DNA from 4 places in the Pseudomonas sp. NUPR-001 genome. Region 2 is predicted to be linked to each of the others. Evidence: riboswitches for the same ligand, from Rfam matches in the RefSeq annotation. Region 2 holds a riboswitch; each other region holds the start of a gene.
The links. Region 2 has a riboswitch for cobalamin ahead of cobO (cob(I)yrinic acid a,c-diamide adenosyltransferase). Riboswitches for the same ligand answer to the same signal wherever they lie in the genome.
Positions count from the first base shown of each region.

Region 1 (4,887 bases), 1.6 Mb from region 2:
TGCATGGCCAGGTCGCGCGCCCCGAGCCCCTGCTCGCTGGCTTCCCAGCCCGGCTGGTTGTCTTGCGCGCAGATCGCCTGCAGCACCGGAATATCCCGGCGAAACGGCCGCAGGTGCGGTTGTTCCGGGCTGGATTGGGCAAACCCGGTGGTGTTGATGATCAACGCCGCCTCGACCGCGTCCAGCCAGTCCTCTACTTGACTCAGGCAGCCCGCCTCCTTGAGGCTCGCCAGCGCAATCGGCAAAGGATTCAGCCCAGCGGCGTGCAGGCGTTCACAGAACGTATCGATAAACGCGGTGTTCGCCGCTTGCAAATGCGAGCGGTAAAACAGAATTGGCACCACCGGTTGATCGACCTGCCACTCGGCAAACCAGTCAGCCAGTTCAGCACTGGCTTTACGCGGGTGATACACCGACGTGCGCGGCAACTGCTGCGGCTCGCACCAGGCGTAATCGCGCTGCAGGTACTCGCTGGCCAGGTAATTGAACAGGTGAAGGGCATTAGCCTTGCCGCCCTGGCGCAAGAAGTGCCAAAGCCGCTCGGTCTGCTCCGCTGGCACCGTGCTCAGGCTGCTGAGCTCCGGGTCCGGGCGATCATCACCCGGTACCAGAATCAGTTGTACGCCACGGGCCGCCAGCTCGAGCAACTGCTCGACGCCATAGCGCCAATAACCGACGCCACCATGCAGCGACACCAGAATGACCTTGGCATGGCGCAGCACCTGGTCGACATAAAGGTCGACCGAGGCATGGTTCTGAACCTGCATCGGGTTGGCCAGACGCAGGCTGGGGAAATCTTCTGGCAACTGTTGGGCGGTTGCCGCCAACAGTGCCAGGTGTGAATCACCGCTGCAGAGAATGACCAGCTCGGCGGGGGTTTGGCCGAGGTCGGCAATACTGTCGTCCGGTACAAAACCACCGGGCTGGGTCCGCAGCAAATGCATGGGTCAGGCGCCCAGGGCAGCGCGCAGGCTCGCTTCCAGCGCAGCGGCATCGAGCTCCTGGCCAATCAGCACCAGGCGCGTGATGCGCGGCTCTTCGCTACGCCAGGCGCGATCGAAGTGTTTATCGAACCGCGTGCCCACGCCTTGAATCAACAAACGCATGGGTTTACCCGGAATCGCGGCAAAGCCTTTGACCCGCAGAATGCCATGCTGCACCACCAGTTGCGTCAGGGCGTCGAGCAGCAGGCTGTCGTCGGCTTCAGGCAGCTCGATGGAGATCGAATCGAAGGCATCGTGGTCATGATCGTCGTGATCGTCACCATCATGGTGGCTGTCGTGGTGGGTACGACGGCCATCAATGTGCGCTTCGGACTCAGCGCCCAGGCCCAGCAACACCTCCAGCGGCAGGCGGCCACTGCTGGCCTCGATGACTTTGACCGCTGGCGGCAGTTCTTCCTCGACTTCGGCGCGCACCTTGGCCAGGTCGTCGGCAGCGATCAGGTCGGCCTTGTTCAGTACAACCAGGTCGGCACTGGCCAACTGGTCGGCAAACAGCTCATGCAGCGGCGACTCGTGGTCCAGGTTAGGGTCGAGTTTGCGCTGCGCATCGACCTGCTCCGGGTAGGCGGCGAAGGTACCGGCGGCCACCGCCGGACTGTCGACAACGGTGATCACTGCGTCAACGGTGCAGGCGTTGCGGATTTCTGGCCACTGGAAGGCCTGTACCAGTGGTTTGGGCAGCGCCAGACCGCTGGTCTCGATAAGGATGTGGTCCAGATCACCGCGCCGCGCCACCAGCTCACGCATCACCGGGAAGAACTCTTCCTGCACGGTGCAGCACAGGCAGCCATTGGCCAGTTCGTAGACACGGCCACTGGCCTCTTCTTCAGTGCAACCGATGCTGCACTGCTTGAGAATTTCGCCATCGATACCCAGCTCACCGAATTCGTTGACGATCACCGCAATGCGGCGCCCCTGCGCGTTGTCGAGCATGTGCCGCAGCAGTGTGGTTTTGCCCGAGCCGAGGAAGCCGGTAACGATCGTGACGGGAAGTTTGGCCAGTGTTTTCATGCGGATGCCCTTGGCAGGATGGCGGGCATGCGCGACGAGAGCCACAGGCTGTATTGCCTGGGCGCGTTCGCCACCGGATCACCCCGCCCGGTTGATGTCGAAAACGGTTCGAGGCAGGTCTCCTGGCTTGCATGCTACTGGCCGTTGGCCAGTTGAACGACGCCTTCCCGCAGCGATGCAGTGGCTGTGTCGAACCGTTCAATGCTTACAGTTGCGGGGGCAGCCGCGGCTTTAACCGCGTTCCCGTCTTAGCTTCGGCCAACGCCGAAGAACCTCGAAGGCGCAAGGCTACGCATGCACGCGAGGCGGGTCAATGCCTGGAGCCTTAATGTCAACGCGACAAACCGCAGCCTGCAGCCTCAAACAAACATGTTTAAAGCAATAGCGTAACTTGTAAGTTATTTCCTGTTTATACACAAACTCACAACCCTACAGACAAACAACTCAGCAACATAGAATTACAAATACCGATTTGATAATTCAAAGAAACGCGACAAGCATGATTACCACCAAGCAACCAGCCACACAAGAAAGGAACTCTTGTATGCCTGAGCATTACCAAAACACCCCAATAAGTGTGATTTTCACATGAGCGCTAACACAGCTCTACGGCATTCGGACAATGCCGTAATGCTTGAACTTTCCATGCAGCTGAAAGCGTATCAGTATGTCAGTTGCCTCCAGTATCCGGCGCTACCCGTTACGCAACTGGGCGGCGAAACCTGTGATGCATTCAATGCCAGCTGGGACAGGTTAGAAGCGGACGCTTATTTAGGTGCGCAACACGGTATCCGCAAGCGCAGAATCTGCAAGTTCGAGTATCTTCAGCGAGAAAGACGCTGGAAGCCCCTCGACGATTGTCGCTTCTACCAATCCGCAACCGACAACCCGCTGCTGGGTGGGCTCGAGCGTATCTATGCGCGCAGCGAGCCGGAATTCACTGGTTCGCCGGTGCTCATGGCCTTGCTGGCCGCCGACCTGACGTTGATGGACTTCACCGTTGGGCCGCACGACTGGCAGGTGACCTGTCACCAGTTCAGAACCCTTTGCGACCCACACAATCAAGGCCAGGCTACACCCGAAGGTCGTCACCGCGACGGGCATGACTTCGTTTTTCAGCACCTGATCAAACGCGAGTCAGTCACAGGAGGTGAAAGCCGAATATACCGCGAACACGCAGAACTTGTATTCAGTGCAACGCTGACCCGTTACATGGAAACAATCGTGTTGAATGATCGCGCACTCTTGCATGAAGTTTCCCCACTGCAAACGTTTAAAGGCGCACAACAGGGTTGGCGTGACATGTTGATTATCGATTTCGACAGGATAAACCACTGATGAAAGGTTCAGCTTCTTTAGCCGCCACCTGCCCCAGCACGTACAACTATATTATCGAACAGTTCAATCAGGCACTTGTCAGGCGCCACACAACACTTTCACTTACCGCCAATGAAAACATACTGTCTGAAACCGCACGAACACTCGGACAAAACCGTCATTACGACCGCTATTTATTCAACGCGGAAACTGCGACGGGACACCATTACGCGGCTGAGTTCAACGGCATGCATGTCGAACATTTTCCCGAGGTCGATGAGCTCAAGGCCCTGGCCACCGAGGCTACACAGTCGATGTTCAACGCCGCGTTCGTGGAGTACCGAGTGCTTTCCGGCGTTCATTGCACGCTGAGCGTGCTGGCCACCCTCACCAACCCCGGCGACACGGTTTTCTCCCTGGCGCCAGCGTGCGGCGGGCATTTCGCCAGTCGGCCAATGGTGCACAACATCGGCAGGCGCAGCCGCTTTTTGCGCCTGGATAACCACGGCCAGATCGATCTGGCCGGGTTCGACGAACAGCTTCACGGGCTGGGCCACCAACCTGCGGCGGTGTTGCTCGATCACGGCCTGACAACCGCTGTGATCGCCATCAGACCGTTGCGCGAGCTGCTCGACCGCCACGGTTTCAGGCGCACCCTGATCATTTACGACGCTTCCCATACCCTCGGCCTGATCGCCGGCCAAACCTTTGCCAACCCGCTCGATGAAGGTGCGGACATTCTGCAGGGCAATACCCACAAGTCACTGCCCGGTCCACACCGGGCGTTGATTGTCTGTCGGCGCGCCGACCTGGCGCAGCAAATCGAGCAGTCGATCAGCGCGGGCCTGGTGTCCTCGCCCAACCTGCCAAGCCTGCTGCAACTGTTCATGACCCTGGTGGAAATGCACCACTACGGCAAGGCCTACGCCCAACGCATGTGCAGCAATGCCCGACGCTTGCAAGGCGCGCTGGCGGACGTTCCCGGCTGGACCGTACAGCCCACCGACACCCATCTGCTGCTGCTCGAAGGCGCTCGCTGCGATCAGGCCGCACAACAGCTCAACGAGCTGGGGATACGGGTCAACAACAAACGCATCGGCAGCCGCGAGTGCTTGCGTTTCGGGGTTCAGGAAATCACCCGCCTGGGTATCAGCGGTCAGGACCTGGACGCCCTCGCAGCCATTGTCGGCAACGTGTTGAGCAACAGCATTGACCCTGCCGACCGTCATCGCCTGGCGCACATTTGCCAGCGCCTGAACCGGGTGCATTACAGCTTTGATCAGCAGGTGCAGCCATGAGCGCACCTGGCTGCCTGATTATCGGCAACATACGCGACGGAGAGTATGAAGGACTGATTGCCGAAGGCATCACCCCCGTGCTGATTGCCGACACCAGCACAACCGCCAAGATTGCCAACCCAGCACTGCTGCCTGCCACGGCGAAGTACGACTTTTCCAAAGGGCTGAGCGCTGAGCTGGTCAAGCTGACGCAACAGTTGTTGGACGAGCATGCGTTCACCAGTGTGCTGAATTTCCGTGAAGGCTATGTAGCAATC
Region 1 covers NZ_CP197353.1:3,066,142-3,071,028, forward strand. Annotated here, with positions in the region: gene cobN (cobaltochelatase subunit CobN) at 1-944, opposite strand, end outside; gene cobW (cobalamin biosynthesis protein CobW) at 948-2,015, opposite strand; cobalamin riboswitch at 2,111-2,307, opposite strand; gene ACP6KB_RS13820 (2OG-Fe dioxygenase family protein) at 2,646-3,353, shown strand; gene ACP6KB_RS13825 (hypothetical protein) at 3,353-4,630, shown strand; gene ACP6KB_RS13830 (ATP-grasp domain-containing protein) at 4,627-4,887, shown strand, end outside.
Region 1: another riboswitch for cobalamin. It lies ahead of cobW (cobalamin biosynthesis protein CobW); the one in region 2 lies ahead of cobO (cob(I)yrinic acid a,c-diamide adenosyltransferase).

Region 2 (4,887 bases):
CTCATGGCGCCAACAGCGCCGCCGCCGCATGGGGGTTGGAAGCAAAGTAGAAATGCACGTAGGACGCCGTCAAGCGGCCCTGACGGTAGACCGCCTCGGCACCGCGCCCGCCATTGGGGCTGTGCCCGCGGGCAATCGGCTGCAACTCGGTGGTGGTCAGCGAATGGTGGTAGGTGTGCCCGCGCAAGGTGCCCTCCGGCAACTCCACCGCTTGCAACGCCAGGGCAGCCAGGCGCTTCTGCATGACCGCCTCGCCTGCCAACAGGCCGAGCAACTCGGCACGCGTACCCGCGACATCGGTGAGGCTCTCCAGCAGGTAGAGCATGCCGCCACACTCTGCCAGCACCGGCTTGCCGGCCTGGTGATGATCGCGAATCGCCGCCAGCATCGAGGTGTTGGCAGCCAGCGCCTGGTGATGCAGCTCCGGATAGCCACCCGGCAGGTACAGGCTGTCGGTCTGCGGCAGCGTACGATCATGCAGCGGTGAAAAGAACTTCAGCTCGGCGCCCATGGCGCGCAGCAGCTCGAGGTTGGCGCCATAGGTAAAGGCAAACGCCTCATCCCGGGCCACAGCGACGGTTACGCCCTCGAGCAAGGGTTCGATGACCTGCACGCTCGGCGCAGCGAAGGCCACAGCCGGCGGCAACGACGACTCGCAACTGGCTGCCAGCGCCGCAGCGGCGGCGTCCAGGCGCACATCCAGATCGTTGAGTTCACTGGCCTGCACCAGGCCCAGGTGGCGGCTTGGCAGCTCGATCCCGGTTTCCCGCGACAGGCCACCGTACCAACGCAGCCCTTCGGTCAGGCTGCCTTCAAGCAACTGCGCATGACGCAAGGTACCGACACGGTTGGCCAGCACGCCTGCAAACGGCAAGTCCGGCTGGTAGCGCGCCAGGCCCAGGGCCAGTGCACCGAAGGTCTGGGCCATGGCGGTCCCGTCAATCACCGCAAGCACAGGCACGGCAAAATGCCGGGCCAGGTCAGCGCTCGATGGCGTGCCGTCGAACAAACCCATGACCCCTTCGATCAGAATCAGATCGGCCTCACCTGCTGCCTCCCAGAGCAGCCGACGGCTTTCCTGCTCACCGACCATCCACAGGTCCAGCTGGTACACCGGGGCGCCGCTGGCCCGTTCTAGGATCATCGGGTCCAGAAAGTCCGGGCCGCACTTGAACACCCGCACCTTGCGCCCGAGATTGCGGTGCAACCGCGCCAGAGCGGCGGTCACGGTGGTCTTGCCCTGACCAGAGGCCGGGGCGGCGATCAGCACCGCCGGGCAGTGGCGCGTGTCACTCATAGCTCAACGCCTTTCTGGGCGCGGATGCCTGCCTGAAAGGCGTGCTTGATCATGCCCATCTCGGTGACGGTGTCGGCCAGTTCGATCATTTCGTCTTTGGCGCCACGCCCGGTGACAATCACGTGCTGCATCGGCGGGCGCGCCTGCAGGTCGCTGAGCACCTGCTCCAGGTCGAGGTAGCCGTGTTTGAGGGCGATGTTCAGTTCATCCAGCACCACAAAGGTAATGGCCGGGTCTTGCAGCAGTTGACGCGACACCGCCCAGGCAGCTTCAGCGGCGGCAATATCGCGTTGGCGGTCCTGGGTTTCCCAGGTGAATCCCTCGCCCATCACGTGGTAACGCACCTGCTCTGGAAAGCGCCGGAAGAACAGTTCTTCGCCAGTGCTGTTGCGGCCCTTGATGAACTGCACCACGCCACACTGCATACCGTGGCCCATGGCCCGGGCCAGCATGCCGAAAGCGGAGCTGCTTTTACCTTTGCCATTGCCGCTGAGCACCAGCAGCAAACCGCACTCGTTCGGCGCATTGGCAATACGCTCGTCGATCACCGCCTTCTTGCGCTGCATACGCGCCAGGTGGCGTTCGTCACGCTCATTGGATTCAGTCATCGCAGTCTCCGCATAGCACTATCCGTCAGTTCGCAGCGAGCTTGTCGGCACAGGGCCGTACAGCGTTCGCGGCAAAAAAGACAGTAATAGATGAATGGATAAGGCAGACGGAGAAACGCGCAAGGCTGCGGCATGGGCCGAAGGATACGCGCATCACCCTCCGTGATGCCGTTGGCTGTAACAGGCCGGTCTCCGGGCTTGTGAGCGGGGCCTTGAACACCCAGGGTCGTGCGCCTTCCCGGGGTTCATTACCCAGTGGCCATGCGCGACCTTGACTCACCTACCGTTGCGGGGGCAGCGCCGGACTCGCACGCATTAGCGCAGCCACCGGCTTCCCTGTTTCACCCTGCCAGACCGCAGCCCACAGAGCACCTGAAACAAGTCGCGAAGGTTAGAGGGTTGCACCCGGAGCGTCAATGAAAGGTGCTGCACTGGCCTGGATCAATGGCGTGTTTGTCGGCTTGTGTCACCCTGATATCAGTGATATCAAATAGCCATGATCTGGCTGCACTCAATTACAACGATAAAGGAGAGAACGGCATGCAAGGTCTGATCATCAACAACCCGCGCCTGGAATTCCTGCGCCCGGCGCTGGAGCGCTGGGTTGAATGCATTGACCGACTCAACCAGACCCTGGGCGACAGCGAAGCGCCTTACTGGCACGGCGCTCAAACCAACCTCAGTGTGCTTTGCGCTGCCGCCTGGCAAGCTGAGCTCGTGACCTTGCAACACCACCCGAGTAAAAAGCAGCGCGACGAAGGCGACCGCGAAGGACATTGCGACCTGTACATCGCCAATCGTGAAGAGGCCGCCTACCTGCAAGGCAGCCAGCGCTGGCCGCGTATCGGCCGCCTTGACTTGAGCAACGCCCTGCAGGAAACCGTGTTCGCTGCCCGCCAGGTGGCCGCCCCCAGTCAGCTCAAAGTGGCTGCGCTGTTCGCCAGCCCGTGGAAAGCCGGGCAGCATGCCAGCCCGGAAGAGCTGCAGGACCTGGTTGAAGATCTGCAAAAGCATACGGCTTGCGCCATTGCCTGGTATTTCCCTTATGCCTACCGCAAGCTGCATAACGAGGCGGGGCAGTATTATCCGGGGGTTGCCTTGCTGCTCAAGCAGGCTTGAAATCAGGGCACGATCGCGGGGCAAGCCCGTCCCTACAGGGTAGGAGCGGGCTTGCCCCGCGATTGAGTCTCAACGCTTACGACACAACGTCAAACCGTCCCCAATCGGCAACAGGGAAAGGTCCACCCGCGCATCATCCTTGAGCTGTAGATTCAACGCCTGGATCGCCCGCGTATCGTCACTGTCAGGCTGTTCCTGCAACACCCGCCCGCTCCACAGCGTGTTGTCGAACAGCACCAGCCCACCGCAACGCAGCAAACGCAGCGCCTCTTCCAGATAACCCGGATAATTGGCCTTGTCGGCATCGATGAAGATCAGGTCGTAGCGCTCTGACGGCAGACTCGCCAAGGTCTTCAAGGCAGGCCCCAGGCGCAATTCAATGCGCTGTGCCACCTCCGCCTCACGCCAGTAGCGCCAGGCAATCGCGTTGTAGCTGCCTTCAAGATCACAACACAGCAGTTGCCCCTGCTCCATGGCCTGGGCCATGCACAGCGCGCTGTAGCCGGTGAAGGTACCCACCTCGATGACTCGCTGTGCACCGATCAGGCGTACCAGCAAGGCCAGCAATTGCCCTTGCTCCGGCGCTACCTGCCAGCGCGCCTCGGGCAAGGCCTGGGTTTCCACACGCAAACGCGCCAACAGCGGTGTCTCGCGAACAGACACCGCTTGCAGGTAGTGGTAGAGCGCATCGTCGAGGTATAGCGTTTGTGCCGTCATCGCCTACCTCGCCAGGTCAGGGGTTACGCGCCAGTTGAGGCGGCGCCAGAACGCGCTTGGCGTTGAGGTAGGCTTTGTTCCAGTAGCTGTTGGACAGGTAATCCAGACGCACGGTGCCACCGGCAGACGGGGCATGCACGAAGCGCCCCTCACCCACGTAAATGCCAGCGTGACTGACCTGGGAGCCGCCATTGGTGGCGAAGAACACCAGATCGCCCGACTGCAACGCGGTGCGGTCGATAGTGGGCGCACGCATGCCGATCATTTCACGGGTGGTACGCGGCAGTGAAATACCCGCAGAGTCACGATAGACGTAACCGATCAGGCCGCTGCAATCAAAACCCGAATCGGGGGTATTGCCACCCCAGCGATAAGGCGTACCGACCAGACCCAGGGCCTGAAACAGCACATCTTCAGCAACGGGAGAGAAATACACTTGAGGCGCCATGACCACCGGTTTAACCACTTTGGCGGGTTTCGGGGCATGACTGGAGCAGGCACCGAGCAGTGCCAGCAGGGAAAGTAGAGCGAAGCGCGCCTTCATCGCCATGGTCAGAACATCCTGTCTGAAGCCGTCCGGCGGTGTGGCCGGAAATAGTTGAGAATTTAGATTAGACGCTTTCTGTAAACACGCACGGCGACGCGCTTTTCAGCGACGTCGCCGTGGTATGGCAAGGCCAGGGTTCAGTTGCGCGAAATAGTCGTCGCAGTCGGTGCCATGGCCAATGCACGCTTGGCTTCGATAAAGGTTTTGCTCCAGTAGCGATCACCGAGCTTGTCGATGCGCACACCACCGCTGCGGCGGCTGCTGGAGTGAATGAACTGATCGTCACCCAGGTAGATCCCGGCGTGGCTGACACGACCGCGACCATTGGTGCTGAAGAACAACAGGTCACCCGGCTTGAGGTTGTTGCGAGCAACCAGCGGGGCTTTTACGTTGATCATTTCGCGGGTGGAACGTGGCAGGTTCAGGCCGGCTTCTTCGCGGAACAGGTAGCCGATGAAGCCACTGCAGTCAAAGCCGGTGTTCTCGGAGGTACCGCCAAAACGGTAACGGGTACCGATCAGCGACATGCCGCGTTCGAGAATGTTGTCAGCCAGGGCTGGCAATTGGTAAGGCTTGCTGCTGGCGAAATCTTGCAGGTC
Region 2 covers NZ_CP197353.1:1,479,201-1,484,087, reverse strand. Annotated here, with positions in the region: gene bluB (5,6-dimethylbenzimidazole synthase) at 1-5, opposite strand, end outside; gene ACP6KB_RS06870 (cobyrinate a,c-diamide synthase) at 2-1,297, opposite strand; gene cobO (cob(I)yrinic acid a,c-diamide adenosyltransferase) at 1,294-1,905, opposite strand; cobalamin riboswitch at 2,072-2,296, opposite strand; gene ACP6KB_RS06860 (hypothetical protein) at 2,446-3,024, shown strand; gene ACP6KB_RS06855 (O-methyltransferase) at 3,094-3,741, opposite strand; gene ACP6KB_RS06850 (C40 family peptidase) at 3,758-4,291, opposite strand; gene ACP6KB_RS06845 (C40 family peptidase) at 4,426-4,887, opposite strand, start outside.

Region 3 (4,887 bases), 830 kb from region 2:
GCGGGCCAGGGTCAGGTGTGGCCGATACTCTCGTGGCGCCTCGGAAAATCCCAGCGGCAGCAGCGCCTGTTGCAGGCTGTAGACCAACTGCCGCAGCGCTACCGGGGTCTCACTGGGGGCCAGCACCAAGGCCTTGGCCGAACGCCATACCTCAAGACGGTCGAGGGCTACCGTAATGCTCTGGCCAGGCACCTTGACGGCGCCTGCGGCAGCCAGGATTGCCGGCAGTTGAGCGGTATCCACCGAACCGAGAAACATCAAGGTCAGGTGAAAGTTCGCCGACGGCACAGGTCGCCCTTTTTCCATCCTCAGTTCGCTGCGCCACTGGGCCAGCGCCCGGCGCTGATCCGCGGTGCAATCGAGGGCGAAAAACAGCCGCTTGAACGGCTCGCCCGTTTCGCGAATGCCTTGCACCATGCCCTGTCCTCCTTCTCGCTGGTGGTAATGCTCAGTCTGCCGCAAGGCAATGGGCCCGGACTACATTTGCCGTAAAAATCACGCAGCGCAAACCTTTGCGCGTGGGACTAATGTCGGACACGGATCGCGTAACATTTAGTACAAACCCCGGCCATGATTGTTTATGCTGGCGAGCTCATGCCATGGCGCATCGCCACACCGACAAGTATCCGCCCATGAAAATCTTCCTCGTTCTGCTGTTTGTCTGTTCGATTGCCTTCGTGCATTTTCGCGGCAAGGTCCGGCACAAGATCACCCGTCAACTGGGGGACCATTCCAGCTTCCTCGCCCCGGTCAACGCGTTCCTCTACTTGTTCTCCAAACTGCCGGCCAAGCCCTATCTGCCGGTTGAGTCCTTTCCTGAACTCAAGCCACTGCAGGACAACTGGCAAGAGATTCGCGCCGAAGCCCAGCAACTGCTGCATGTCGGCGAAATCAAAAGCTCGCAGAACTACGACGACGTCGGTTTCAACTCCTTCTTCAAGAGCGGCTGGAAGCGTTTTTATTTGAAGTGGTACGGCGAAAGCCACCCTTCGGCGATGAAGCTCTGCCCGCGCACCACCGAATTGCTGCAAGGCATTGGTACGGTCAAAGCGGCGATGTTCGCCACCCTGCCGCCAGGCTCGAAGCTGGTACGCCACCGCGACCCGTATGCCGGCTCCTACCGCTACCACTTGGGCCTGGACACGCCTAACGACGATGCCTGCTACATCTGCGTGGATGGCGAGAATTACGCCTGGCGTGACGGTGAAGGGGTGATTTTCGATGAAACCTATATTCACTACGCCGCCAACCACACCGAACACAACCGCATCATCCTGTTCTGCGACGTCGAGCGCCCGCTCAAATACCGCTGGGCCACCGCCTTCAACCGCTGGTTCAGCCGCAACGTCATGGCCGCCGCGGCTGCGCCGAACGATGCCGGTGACAAAACCGGCGGCATCAACCGTCTGTTCACCCGCATCTACAAGATTCGTCAGCGTGGCAAGGCGCTGAAAAAGCGTAATCGCACACGCTACTACCTGGAAAAATGGGCAGTGGTGGCGGCGTTGCTGTTGCTGTTCATCTACATCTGATCTGCACGCTATCGCGGCGCACCCCACCCCGTTCCACATCCTCTTGCTGTACCCGCCCCCCACCAAAGTACTGATTAACTGCGCCCAACGACCAACGGCGCCCCACAGAGAAAAAAACTAGCTTCACTGTTCATGTTGCCAACCGCACAAGGTGAAAACGATGAGCATGATGGACTGGGACGCCTACCGTAAGCAGTTGATGGCCGGTATCGGCGACCTCAAGCAACTGTCCCCTGACACCGTCAACGGTTATATTACCGCCAGCGGCGCCGGGGCCAAAACCAACCACCTGGATGCCAAGACCCGTGAGCTGATCTCGCTGGCGGTGGCGGTCACTACCCGCTGCGACGGCTGCATTGCGGTGCACTCGGCGCAAGCCGTCAAACACGGGGCCAGCCGTGAGGAAATCGCCGAAGCGCTGGGTGTCGCCGTCGCCATGAATGCCGGCGCCGCACTGGTGTACTCGGCGCGAGCGCTGGATGCCGTGGGTAAGGTCGAGCAGTAGCGCCAGCCGTGCCGGCATGCACAAACAGTTGCATGCCGGCATTAACGCTTTCAGACTTGCGGTTCACCCTGCCAGGAACCGCCATGATTCACATCCGCCCCATGACCGCCGCCGACTTCGAACGTTTCTGGCCCACCTTCCAGGCCATTGTCGCGGCCCGCGAAACCTATGCCTTCGACCCAGCCATGAGCCAGGAACAGGCGCGTCAGCTGTGGCTGGAATCACCGCTGCATACGCTGGTGGCCGAAGAGGATGACCAGCTCCTGGGCTCGTACTTTCTCAAGGCCAATGCCGCAGGCCCCGGCAGCCATGTGAGCAATTGCGGCTACATGGTCAGCGAGGCTGCGCGCGGCCGCGGTGTGGCTCGCTTGATGTGCGAGCACTCGCAGCGTCTGGCGCGTGAGCAGGGTTTTCTCGCCATGCAGTTCAACTCGGTGGTCGCCAGTAACGAGGTGGCGGTGGGCTTGTGGCAAAAGCTCGGTTTCGACGTGGTCGGGCGCCTGCCGCGCGCCTACCGGCATGCGCGTCTGGGCCTGGTGGATTGCCTGATCATGTACAAGTGGCTGGAACAACCGCAGCAGCCGATGCTGATCGGGCGCAAGAACATCGAGGCGGTGGTGTCGCGCAAACGCGGCCGCTGATTATTCCGGTAGGAGCGGGCTTGCCCCGCGATTGCGGTGTCAGGTAGATCGCTATCGCGGGGCAAGCCCGCTCCCACAGACTTAAGCGCAACTCATTGACTGCAAAGGCTTTCAATGTTCAGATGCGCGCCAGTTTCAGGTGTCCTGCGCCGCCGTGCGCAGGGTGAAACGGGAAGCCGGTGCATCACTCAAAGTGACTAGTCCGGCGCTGCCCCCGCAACGGTAAGCGAGCGAAGCCTTCGATACACCACTGTGCTCCGGCATGGGAAGGTGAAGGCCTTCATGACCCTCGCAAGCCCGGAGACCGGCCTGAAGCTTTGTTTGGCAACCCCGCGGTGGGCGGGCGCAGGCCGGTTTGCGGGCGCCTGCGCGCGCAATTCCTTCATGCGTTGTTCCCTCCGGGATTCATTCCTTCCAAAGATTGTGGAACGACATGTCCCGTAACTCCAAGCTTCACACCCTGGCGGCCAATGCCCTGGCCCCCTGCCTGGCATTCTCCTTGCCGACCTTCGCCGCAGAAACCGGCACCCTGGCCCTGCCATCGACGGCCATTACCAGCACCAGCGACAACCAAGCGATCAGCCTGGCCACGCCATTGCCGGCCGGCTCGCGCCTGAACCTCAGCGCCATGGACACCCCGGCCAGCACCAGCAGTATCAGCGCCGAACAGATCGAAGGGCGCAACAACCAGACCGTGCAAGACGCCGTCAGCCGCTCGCCGGGCATCACCTCGGTGGCAACGCCAGGCAACGGCAACACCGCGTTCTCGGCCCGTGGATTTCAAGGCCACGGTTCGGTGATGACCTTGTTCGACGGCTCGCGCATGTACACCGGTGCTGGTACCCAGACCTTTCCGGTCGATCCCTGGATGGTCGAACGAATCGACATCATCCGCGGCCCGGCGTCGGTGCTCTACGGTGAAGGCGCCACCGGTGCAGTGATCAACGTGATCCCGAAAAAACCGTTTCTGGGCGAGATCCACAACCACCTGCGCCTCGGCTACGGTTCCTACGACCGCCAACAACTGGGCCTGGACAGTGGTGGTTCGTTGAGTGAACGCCTGAGCTACCGCCTTACCCTCAACCAACAGGCGAGCAACGGCTGGGTGGATCGCGGCGATTCGAAGAACCTGGCGATGAGCGCCGCCCTGCGCTTCGACGCCAGCGACAGCCTCAGCTTTACCCTCGCCCACGAGCGTGGCGACGCCGAGCCGATGAACTACTTCGGCACCCCGCTGATCGACGGCCACTACCGCGACAGCCTGCGCAAGAAGAACTACAACGTACAGAACGACGTGCAGCGCTACCACGATGAGTGGACTCGCCTGAACAGCGACTGGACCCTGAGTGACTCGATCAGCGCCAGCAACCAGCTGTACTACCTGAAAAGCCGCCGACACTGGCGCAACGCCGAGGACTACACCTGGGACAGCAGCCTGGGGCAACTGCAACGTGGCAGCTACCTGGAGATCAAGCACGACCAGGAACAAATCGGCGACCGCCAGAGCTTTACCTTCGACCACAACCTGTTAGGCCTGAACAGCAAAACCGTGGTGGGCGCCGAGTACAACCGTATTCGTTTCGGCATCAACAGCAACTCGCCGTACAACGACATCGGCGGTGATTCTATCGACCCGTGGAACCCGGCACCCGGCGACTTCCACAGCGCCAGCCCGACCCGCCCGCAGTCCCAGAGCACTACCCGCACCTTCGCCCTGTTCGCGGAAAACCGCACGCAGCTGTCTGAGCGCTGGTCGCTGGTGACCGGCGTGCGCCGTGATCAGAACCACATCGACCGTGACAATCTGGTCAACGACAGCCGCAGCGACCGCAGCCTCAGCGGTGGTAACTGGCGTGCCGGCCTGGTGTTTGCCATGACCGACGAGCTGTCGCTGTACGGGCAGTACTCCACCAGTGAAGATGGCGTCAGCGACCTGGTGACTCTCAGCCCCAGCCAGCAAAATTTCGACCTGACAGAAGCCAGGCAAACCGAGTTCGGCATCAAGCAGCTGTTCTGGGACGGCCGTGGTGAGTGGACACTGGCGGCCTATCACATCGTCAAGAAGAAACTCTTGGTCGACAACCCGGTGACCCACCAGAAGGAACAAGCCGGACAACAGACCTCCGACGGTATAGAAGCAACCCTGGAACTGGCCCTGGCCAACCAATGGCAAGTGTCGGCCAACGCCTCGGTGGTGCGCGCCAAATAC
Region 3 covers NZ_CP197353.1:2,309,531-2,314,417, reverse strand. Annotated here, with positions in the region: gene thpR (RNA 2',3'-cyclic phosphodiesterase) at 1-417, opposite strand, end outside; gene lpxO (lipid A hydroxylase LpxO) at 633-1,532, shown strand; gene ACP6KB_RS10600 (carboxymuconolactone decarboxylase family protein) at 1,693-2,037, shown strand; gene ACP6KB_RS10595 (GNAT family N-acetyltransferase) at 2,121-2,678, shown strand; cobalamin riboswitch at 2,799-3,005, shown strand; gene ACP6KB_RS10590 (TonB-dependent receptor) at 3,112-4,887, shown strand, end outside.
Region 3: another riboswitch for cobalamin. It lies ahead of ACP6KB_RS10590 (TonB-dependent receptor); the one in region 2 lies ahead of cobO (cob(I)yrinic acid a,c-diamide adenosyltransferase).

Region 4 (4,887 bases), 1.6 Mb from region 2:
ATCACCGATCTCGCCCGTTACTTCAATGCCGTGGAGTTCGAGATCGGCGAAGATGCCGAATCAGTGTTCTGGTCAATGAGCGACGATCAGCGCCTGACGCTGGCTCGGCAAATCCGTCAATTCACCGAACAGCACTCTATCACCCTGACGGTGCATGCCGGATGGTGGGGCCGTCAGTACAACCTATGTGCCAGCGATCCGGGCGAGCGTGCCCAAGCGGTGAACTGCCTGAGCGCCGCCGTGGTGTTTTCGCGCGAGGCCGGGGCCAGCAGTGTCACCTTCCACCCTGGTTACAGAGACCACCTGGATAATCAGGGGCTGCTGACCAACCTGATCAGCGCCATCAACCAGGTCACCGACCGCTGTGATACCGGCACACTCGCGCTGTGCCTTGAGAACATGGGGGGGCAACGCCCGAGTTTTCCGGTGTTCACTGTCGAAGAACATGTCCAATTTCATGCCCAGACCGGCTGCTTCCTAACCATCGACGTCACTCACCTGTGCTCGTTATTCCCTTACGGTCCCAGCCTGTTCGCTGCTATCGAAGCGCTAGCGCCGATCACCCGCCACCTGCACATCGCCGACCTCAACGACACCCATCATCAGCACTTGCCGCTCGGCGAAGGCAACCTGCGCCTGAGCGATGTGCTCAACCGCTTTGCCCGTAACGGCTATCGCGGGGTGGCGGTGGTAGAAGAGTTCATTCCACGCTTCTCCACCGAATACTATCTGGAGAAGGCGCTGGCCTATAAGGCCGGCGTGCATGAACTGTGTACCAGCCGTCATGCCGGTTGACGTCAGCCGCGCTGTGGCAGCACCACGCCGCGAAATCGCCTGCGCCATCGCTGATGCCCTGCCGTTCGTGTTCTCGCTGCTGCTGACCTTCAGCCTGATCGGCATGCTCGGACGGCGCAGCGGTCTGGACCTGTCGGCGCTGGTGGTGTTCAGCGGTCTGGTCATGGCCTCGCCGCTGCAACTGACCTTGTTGGAGACACCGGCACATCTGTTGAACAGCGCCGCTGTTGTACTGGCGGCGCTGAGCATCAATCTGCGCTTTCTGGTGTTCACCCTGAGTCTGAAGCCCAGCCTTGAAGGTCCGGTAAAAGCGTTTGTCCCGGCGTTAGCGGTGATGGCCAATGCCGCCTTCACCCTGATGTGCATCCGCAAACAGCAGCAGCCGATCAGTCGCCCCTACGCCAACACCGTGTGCTTCGTGCTGTACGCCGCCGCCCTGCTCGGGACGGTAGCGGGCTATTGCTTCGCCGGCCTGGCCGCCGAAGCGCTGATGGAACATGTCAGTGTGGTGATTGCGATCTTCATCAGCGCTTCGCTCGGCCAGATGGCACGTGAGCGCCACATTTTTCACGCCCAATGGCTCGCCGCGCTAGCCACGGTGGCAAGCCTGCTGTGGCTGGGGCAGATCAGTTTGCTGCTGGTGCTCAGCGTCACCGTACTGACGAGTTATGCCTATGACCGAGACTGATACCTTCTGGCGTTATGTGCTGATCTGCGCACTGGTCTCGGTAGTCTGCCGCCTGCTGCCACTGCTGGTGGACGTGCAGCGGCTTTCCGGTGGCGCGCAGGCGTTTATCGAGCGACTGGGCAAGTACACCTCCGTGGCGATGCTGGTCAGCTTGCTGGCGGGCGCGTTGTATCCGTTGGCCAGCCAACAGGTATTGAGTGCGGTGTGGTTCGGGCCGGTGGTCCTGGCCTGGTTGCTGAGCCTGACCCGTCTGCCGTCCTACTATACCTTTCTCATCGCACTGGGGGCCTATGCGCTGGGCACCTATGCACTGGCAGTGCTGTATTAATCGTCAATTGACGCGGAACCAGCCCCCATGCTCTCCTACACACCTTGTTACGGGTGCCCTTCACAGGGTGAAACGGGAAACCGGTGCCCATGTGCTTGTTGTTCAAGCCATGTCAGTCCGGTGCTGCCCCCGCAACGGTAAGCGAGCGAAGCGTCAGATCCACTGTGCAGTTGCATGGGAAGGTGATGCTTGCCGGGAGGCCAACGCCACCCCCTCGCGAGCCCGGAGACCGGCCCGCAACAGTGTGCACACAAGCACCACAGAACATAACAAACCCGCGGTGGGCGGGCGCTGTTCGAACCTCTGCGTGCCCGGCCCGCAGGGGTTTCATGCGCTCTATCCACCCGCTGACACTTCAGAGGGAAGCGCCATGTCGATCATCAGCAGCACCGGCAGCAACACAGACAACATTTCCGTCAGCACCACCCTGGCCCAACGCCTGACGGCTGCGGTCTGCGCCTCGATCCTGGGCCTGTGCCTGGTCTACTTCGCCGGTTTCTCGCGCATCGAAGCGGTACACAACGCCGCCCACGATACCCGCCACAGCGCCGCTTTCCCCTGCCACTGAGTAGCCAGCAATGATCAAGCGTATTGCCCGTACCGCCGGGTTTACCGGACTGTTGGCCGCCCTGCTGCTGACCCTGCTGCAAAGTTTGTGGGTGACGCCGCTGATTCTCAAGGCGGAAACCTATGAAAGCGCCGCGCCCGCCGTTGAGGCGCATGAGCATGCCCCGCGCGTGGCTGCCGATCACCACCACGACAGTGAAGCCTGGGCGCCGGAAGACGGCTGGCAGCGTGTGCTGTCGACCACCGGCGGCAATCTGGTGGTTGCAGTGGGCTTTGCCCTGATCCTTGCCGCGCTGTACACCCTGCGCGCACCGAAAAGCGTGATCAGCGGTGCACTCTGGGGCCTGGGCGGCTTTGCCGTGTTCTGCCTGGCGCCGACCCTGGGCCTGCCAGCGGAGCTGCCGGGAACCGCCGCCGCTGACCTGGCCCTGCGCCAGGCCTGGTGGGTGGGTACCGCCGCTGCAACTGCAGTGGGGCTGGCGTTGATCGTGTTTGCCCGGCACTGGCTGTTCAAGGCACTGGGGGTTGTGCTGCTGGTGGTGCCGCATGTGATTGGCGCGCCACAGCCTGAGGTGCATGAAATGTTGGCACCCGAAGCGCTGGAAGCCGAGTTCAAGGTCGCTTCGCTGTTGACCAACGCCGCGTTCTGGTTGGCCCTGGGCCTGATCAGCGCCTGGTTGTTCCGTCGCCCACGCCAGGCCTGAACGACATGCAGGTGTTCGTCGGCCTGGGTTGCCGACGCGGTTGCTCGGTCAAGACCCTGAGCAACCTGTTGCATCACACCCTCAAGGCTCACGACCTGCCACTGGCCAGCGTCGTGGGCCTTGCCAGTATCGACCTCAAGCACAACGAGCCAGGGCTGCTGCAGTTGGCCCAACAGCTCAAGCTCCCCCTGGTGTTCTTCAGCGCCGCGCAACTTGCCGCCTATGAGCCCTGGCTGAGCCATCGTTCAGCGGTTGCCTACCAGCACAGCGGTTGCTACGGCGTTGCCGAAAGCGCCGCCCTGGCCCTGGCCGAGCAGCTCGCCGGCCCGGCGCAGTTGCGGGTGCCTCGCACTTTGAGCAGCGACGCCAGCCTGGCATTGGCCACGGCCCCAGGCTTTAGCGGATAATCCGCCCTTTGTTTCCCAAGGATTGTGCATGACTGTCTATTTCATCGGTGCCGGCCCGGGCGATCCCGAGCTGATTACCGTCAAGGCTCAGCGCTTGATCCATCGCTGCCCGGTGATCATCTATGCAGGCTCGCTGGTCCCCGCTGCCGTGCTGGAAGGGCATCGCGCGCACACCGTGATCAACAGCGCTGAATTGCATTTGGCGCAGATCATTGAAGCCATCAAGCAAGCGCACGACCAGGGGCAGGATGTCGCGCGGGTTCACAGCGGTGACCCGAGTCTGTACGGCGCCATTGGCGAGCAGATCCGCTACCTGCGCGAGCTGGGCATTCCTTACGAAATCGTGCCCGGGGTTACCGCCGTGGCGGCCAGCGCCGCCCTGCTCGGCTGCGAACTGACCCTGCCCGACATCGCCCAGACCGTGATCCTCACCCGCTACGGCGACAAATCGCCGATGCCGCCTGGCGAGCAACTGGCCGACCTGGCCCGCCACCGCAGCACCCTGGCGATTCATTTGGGGGTCAAGCACCTTGAGAAAATCGTCGTAGAACTGCGCCCGCACTATGGCGGTGATTGCCCGATCGCGGTGGTGCATCGTGCGACCTGGCCTGACCAGGACTGGGTGCTCGACACCCTGGATGGTATTGTCCAGCAGGTACAGGCCAAAGGCTTTCGGCGCACAGCACTGATTCTGGTTGGCCACGTACTGGCCAGCGACAGTTTTGCCGAATCGGCGCTGTACCGTGCCAGCCATGCTCATTTGTATCGTCCCTGACGGAGAACTGGATCATGCTTGAACTGCGCCCGTGCTGCGAATGCTGTGGCCGTGACTTACCCGGTGACAGTCCGGAGGCGTTGATTTGCTCGTTCGAATGCACCTTCTGCACCGACTGCAATGCGCGCACGCTCCAAGGCCAGTGCCCCAACTGTGGCGGTGAGCTGGTTAAACGGCCTGCCCGGGCGGCGGAGAAGCTGGTCAAGTACCCGGCCTCGACTACACGCATCGTCAAACCACACTGCTAAAGGCACTGTGTAGGAGCGGGCTTGCCCCGCGATAGCGATAGGTCAGTCACATCGCATCGCGGGGCAAGCCCGCTCCTACACGGGGTCATGGGGTTTGGTATTGGCTCAGGTATTTGTCCAGGGTCGCTTTGTCACCGCTGCCATCGTCGGCCACTTGCCACAAGCGCCGCTCGATGCCTTGTGCCAGCAGGTGCCCCACGGCCGCTTCGATGGCCGACAGCACGCACAGCTGGGCCGGTTCGTTGGTGGTGTAGCCCACTTCCGCTTCCAGCAGCTTCTTGAACTCGATGAATTTGAACACCCCGGCGCTGCGCCCAACCGAGTAGATGGTTTTGCTGGTCATGACGTTGGCCAGCACCTGCCCACTGCGCACGT
Region 4 covers NZ_CP197353.1:3,073,296-3,078,182, forward strand. Annotated here, with positions in the region: gene ACP6KB_RS13835 (sugar phosphate isomerase/epimerase family protein) at 1-795, shown strand, start outside; gene ACP6KB_RS13840 (AzlC family ABC transporter permease) at 764-1,483, shown strand; gene ACP6KB_RS13845 (hypothetical protein) at 1,470-1,811, shown strand; cobalamin riboswitch at 1,846-2,063, shown strand; gene ACP6KB_RS13850 (CbtB domain-containing protein) at 2,182-2,379, shown strand; gene ACP6KB_RS13855 (CbtA family protein) at 2,390-3,082, shown strand; gene ACP6KB_RS13860 (cobalamin biosynthesis protein) at 3,088-3,489, shown strand; gene cobM (precorrin-4 C(11)-methyltransferase) at 3,518-4,264, shown strand; gene ACP6KB_RS13870 (DUF1272 domain-containing protein) at 4,279-4,512, shown strand; gene ACP6KB_RS13875 (CsgG/HfaB family protein) at 4,598-4,887, opposite strand, start outside.
Region 4: another riboswitch for cobalamin. It lies ahead of ACP6KB_RS13850 (CbtB domain-containing protein); the one in region 2 lies ahead of cobO (cob(I)yrinic acid a,c-diamide adenosyltransferase).